Regions from separate parts of the Paenibacillus sp. V4I7 genome, predicted to be linked through region 2. Evidence: predicted binding sites of a transcription regulator. Region 2 holds the regulator's gene; the other holds the start of a gene.

Region 1 (2,475 bases), 650 kb from region 2:
AAGCTGCTGCCTCATCGGTCACAAGAACATCTTCCTGTCCATGACGAAGCACGGAAGCTATTGCTTCCCCTTTACTCTTCCCGCCGGCTACACCAATGACGACTTCAATACGCTGAAGATCCTCCAGACGAAGTCCTACGGTTGGCATCTTGTGAACCACATTGCCTTGGCGGTCAAAATAGTACCCTAACGCCTCTGCGAGAGCACCTTCGGCTTCCAGACTGCGTGTCGTCTCCGCGTCGACCTTACGTCTGCGTGCCATGACCATAGCATCCCCGATACCGTGTACAACGATGCGACAACTGCGAACTGCGTCAACAACTTCTTGAATTTGCGGATCTTGGATAAGCGATTGGTACGCTTCCTCCCCGAGATGATCCGGTACATGCAGCAATCGGTATTTACCGCCTGTTTTCTTGGCCATAATAGAAGCAATGGTATTCGCCTGCATATCCACACTCTCACCAAGTCCACCGCGAGCAGGTACGAACCAGCTGCCTTTCATGGAAGAGGATATCGCCAGGTTATTGGCAATCTGCGCCATCGTAGATCCGCCGGTTACAGCGATGATGTCATCTTTGGACACATACTTGCGGAGTGCTGCTGCACCTGCACGTCCTAGCTCCTTCTTCGTAAATACCGAAGTGTCGGAGTCTCCCGGAACAACAATCACTTGCGAGATGCTGTACGACTTAGCAATGCTTTCCTCCAAGTCCGTCAATCCAAAAGCCATCTTAATGATGGGCTGCATGTCTTCAAGCAATTGACGGCCGGACTCTGTAATCTTCATCCCTGTGGCATCCGATTCGAGAAGTCCAAGCTCCTTAAGGAAATCAACTTCCCCGCGCAGCACGCGTTCAGTCATATCGAGTGAAGAAGCTAACGTTCTACGTCCGACAACACCTGAGACTAAGATATGATGTAGGATCGAGTACCGCTTCTTCATGATGTCCATGAGATCCGGCAAGAGCTGTTTCTGAATGTCAAGTATTTCTCTCATATGACGACTTATAACGCTCCTGATCCGTCGATGGACGTTTTATGTCCCGGGTATACATTTTGCGTCCCACCCGGGCGAAAAAAAAGTTCCTTGCACAATTCACACATCAGAAAGTTGAATTCACTGAAGATTGTTAAGCGTGAATGTTTTCTGATAACTTACTTTTTCATTATAACCAATAATCTTTCCAGATTCAACATTTGTTCAAACATTTTTCACTAATCTGGGCTGAAAGGGCTTACTGTCTTGCTTTTTCTGGGCGTCTGACATATAATAACCCTTGCTTCACTTTTTAACTTTTTATGCGCCCGTGGTCCAATGGATATGACGTAGGCCTCCGAAGCCTGAGATAAAGGTTCGATTCCTTTCGGGCGCGTTCATAAGAATTTCAGCAGAATCAGCATCAGAATGGCCAAAATCAGCATTGTTGCTGATTTTTTTTGTTGTTAGTTTGACCTTTCTTGACCTTCAGAGGTTTTTTCGTTATCATACTTGTAGATACTGTAAACAGTATGTACAAAGGAGATCAATTTCATAATTCAATGATGACATTGACTCCAAGCATCAATCTTTTAAACCATGTACCCACCCCAAGGAGGTCATTCTCATGAGTTTTATTCCTATGGTCGTCGAACAGGACGCGCGCGGTGAAAGAGGGTATGACATCTACTCTCGCTTGCTGAAGGACCGCATTATTTTCTTAGGCACGGGTGTCAACGATGTTGTGGCGAATTCCATCATTGCTCAGCTACTTTTCTTGGCCGCACAAGATCCTGATAAAGATATCTCGCTTTACATCAACAGCCCTGGCGGTTCCATTACAGCCGGTATGGCCATCTTTGACACGATGCAGTTCATTAAGCCAGACGTATCCACGATCTGCGTTGGTATGGCGGCTTCCATGGGGGCATTCCTCCTCACAGCAGGTGCCAAAGGCAAACGTTATGCTTTGCCAAACAGTGAAGTCATGATTCACCAACCACTAGGTGGTGCTGAAGGTCAAGCCTCAGACATCGAAATCCGCGCTAAGCGTATTTTGAAAATGAGAGACAACCTGAACAAAATCCTAGCAGAGCGCACGGGTCAAACTTTCGAGCGCATTGAAAAGGATACAGACCGGGACAATTTCATGAGTGCTGCGGAAGCGGCCGAATACGGACTCATCGATAAAGTCATCGAGCGCGTCTAATTTGTAGAATAAAAACCAGCCTGCATGATTGCTCAAACGAGCGGCCGTGCGGCTGGTTTTTTTACGCCTCGTATGGAACCCTATTCGTCACTTTCCACTCCTCACAGCTGCCGTAAACTCATAAACATAAAAATAAAAGCCCCCGAAGTACTAGTGTTATTAACTAGTCTCCGAAGGCTCCTATCTTTTCAAACTTTTTTTTATTTTTTATCTTCCATCGGATAGAAAATCAGGTCAATCGGGAAAGCCGAGCCTGCCGGAGGCGTGAACTCGATGTCCAGCGCAT
Region 2 (2,475 bases):
CCGGTACCGACATTCGTAGGGCAGCTTGTTAAGTAGCCCCTCTTTTCGTCATACCCGTAATCCAGCTGTGTTTCAAAGATATCATCGATTTGGTTCGCCAAATCCCATACTTCTTTAATCTGAAAACCCGGACATAAACATTGTATGCGAAGATGATCCTCTTCGTTGATCATAATACTGATGGATTCATTTTCGCTTAAAATAACGGCGCCATTTCTGGACTCGTTAGCTAAATTAGGACTAATTAAATGCTTTTCTACCAGAACCATTCGCTCAAGCTCATTCAAATCCGATAGAGGAATGAGTGAAAAATTGCTTATCGTCTCCAACTCATCATTTTCAAGCACACCGGACAAATGTTCCAGTACTTCTTGTGATTGTTGATTAGTCGCTAGCATTGGATAGGGGTAGTCCCTAAGGTTACGAGCAATGCGGATCCGACTACTGATGACGATATCCGACTCAGGTCCTTCACCTTTCATCCACTCGCTCAATGCATCTGCTGTAAACCGCTGTAATGTCACTGGATTCACACCTCCTTACAAACTCACATACCCGCAATTTTCTTCTCAATTTCACGAATTTGATCACGAATCTTTGCAGCCTGTTCGAACTCTTCTTGTTCGATACAAGTCATCATATCCTTCTTGAGCGTATCAATTTCCCGCTTACATTGGATGATGCCGCCACTTCGCTTAGGCACTTTCCCAACGTGAACGATATTTCCATGCACCCTTTTAAAGAGAGGATCTAACTTTTCTGAAAAGCTTTGATAGCATGATCCGCAACCAAAACGTCCTAATTTACTAAATTGAGAATACGTAAGGCCACAGCTCTCACAACGGATCGCCTGAGACTTTGCAGCGGATAGAGATGACGGTTCGAAATCAAGTAATCCTGATAACAGATTGTGAATCGAAAATCCGTTGGAAGTTCCGGGAATCATTTCACCCTTCTCACGAGCGCAATTCTCACAAATGTGGAACTCGTTCTTGTCTCCATTCACAATCTTTGTAAAATGAAGAGTCGCCGGTCGTTTACCGCATTCCTGACAAATCATTTCATATGCCTCCTCATCTGCTAAGCAAGGATATCAGCATTGCTTTAAGAATCTTGGCCCGAATTTCATCGCGCAGCGGGAGCTTGAAGGTCAACACATCTCTCGAAATTGCTGCCCGAATCAGGTTAGCTTCTCGTGTTGAAATATAGTGGCCTTCCTGCAGTTGGTATACGAGTCCTTCTGAAGTAACTTGATCAATGTGTGTATGAATCGTGCGAAAAATGTGGTCTAAAATGGACCCGTGACTCTTGAGCTCGATTTTTTGGATACGAATGTATCCACCACCGCCGCGCTTGCTTTCCACAATGTAACCTTTTTCCAAGGTAAACCTTGTACTGATCACATAATTGATTTGGGAAGGCACACATTGGAACTGATCAGCTAAATCATTGCGTTGAATCTCAATGGCCCCTTCGGAACTCTGCTGCAGGACATGTTTTAAATACTGTTCAATAATTTCTGATACGTTGCGCATCAATTCGTCCTCCCAGATTGCCAGAAGTAAATTGACTTTGACTTTCTTTGACCTTAACTAGATTATAATCATTTCCTTTCTTTTTGACAAGTACTGCTCTAAAATCCAATCCTTAATAATCCGACAACCAAAAGTGAACCTTACTATTGTTGACCTTACCTACAGTTTTATTCGAAATAAAAACAAAAAAGCCTTCTTGAGATTTCTCTCAAAAAGGCTTTATCTTTTGCTTGGCAACGTTCTACTCTCCCAGAACCCTGCGGTTCAAGTACCATCGACGCTGGAGGGCTTAACGGTCGTGTTCGAGATGGGAACGCGTGGGTCCCCTCCGCCATCATCACCAAACAGTCAAAGCGTGTTTGCGCCTTGAAAACTAGATACGAAACTTGCGTAAAGTAAGATTACTTAGGAATTTTGGTTAAGCCCTCGACCGATTAGTATTCGTCAGCTGCATGCATTGCTGCACTTCCACCTCGAACCTATCAACCTCGTCGTCTACAAGGGGTCTTACATACTGGGAAATCTCATCTTGAGGGGGGCTTCGCGCTTAGATGCTTTCAGCGCTTATCCCCTCCGTACATAGCTACCCAGCGATGCCTCTGGCGAGACAACTGGTACACCAGCGGTACGTCCATCCCGGTCCTCTCGTACTAAGGACAGCTCCTCTCAAATTTCCTACGCCCGCGACAGATAGGGACCGAACTGTCTCACGACGTTCTGAACCCAGCTCGCGTACCGCTTTAATGGGCGAACAGCCCAACCCTTGGGACCTACTTCAGCCCCAGGATGCGATGAGCCGACATCGAGGTGCCAAACCTCCCCGTCGATGTGGACTCTTGGGGGAGATAAGCCTGTTATCCCCAGGGTAGCTTTTATCCGTTGAGCGATGGCCCTTCCATTCGGTACCACCGGATCACTAAGTCCGACTTTCGTCCCTGCT

Evidence for each region. Region 2 encodes CtsR, which represses protease genes until heat stress. Its sites were predicted from a motif close to ATGGTCAATAAAGGTCAAACA; they were not measured.
Region 1: the regulator CtsR is predicted to act here: its motif matches at 1,449-1,469, upstream of clpP (ATP-dependent Clp endopeptidase proteolytic subunit ClpP).

What each region holds. Positions count from the first base shown of each region.
Region 1 covers NZ_JAUSZD010000002.1:6,952,761-6,955,235, forward strand. The annotation lists gene QFZ80_RS32500 (sugar-binding transcriptional regulator) at 1-1,000, opposite strand, end outside; tRNA gene QFZ80_RS32505 (tRNA-Arg) at 1,305-1,376, shown strand; gene clpP (ATP-dependent Clp endopeptidase proteolytic subunit ClpP) at 1,608-2,189, shown strand; gene QFZ80_RS32515 (copper amine oxidase N-terminal domain-containing protein) at 2,390-2,475, opposite strand, start outside.
Region 2 covers NZ_JAUSZD010000002.1:7,598,442-7,600,916, reverse strand. The annotation lists gene mcsB (protein-arginine kinase McsB) at 1-482, opposite strand, end outside; gene mcsA (protein-arginine kinase activator protein McsA) at 548-1,060, opposite strand; gene QFZ80_RS35535 (CtsR family transcriptional regulator) at 1,074-1,535, opposite strand; rRNA gene rrf (5S ribosomal RNA) at 1,764-1,880, opposite strand; rRNA gene QFZ80_RS35525 (23S ribosomal RNA) at 1,950-2,475, opposite strand, start outside.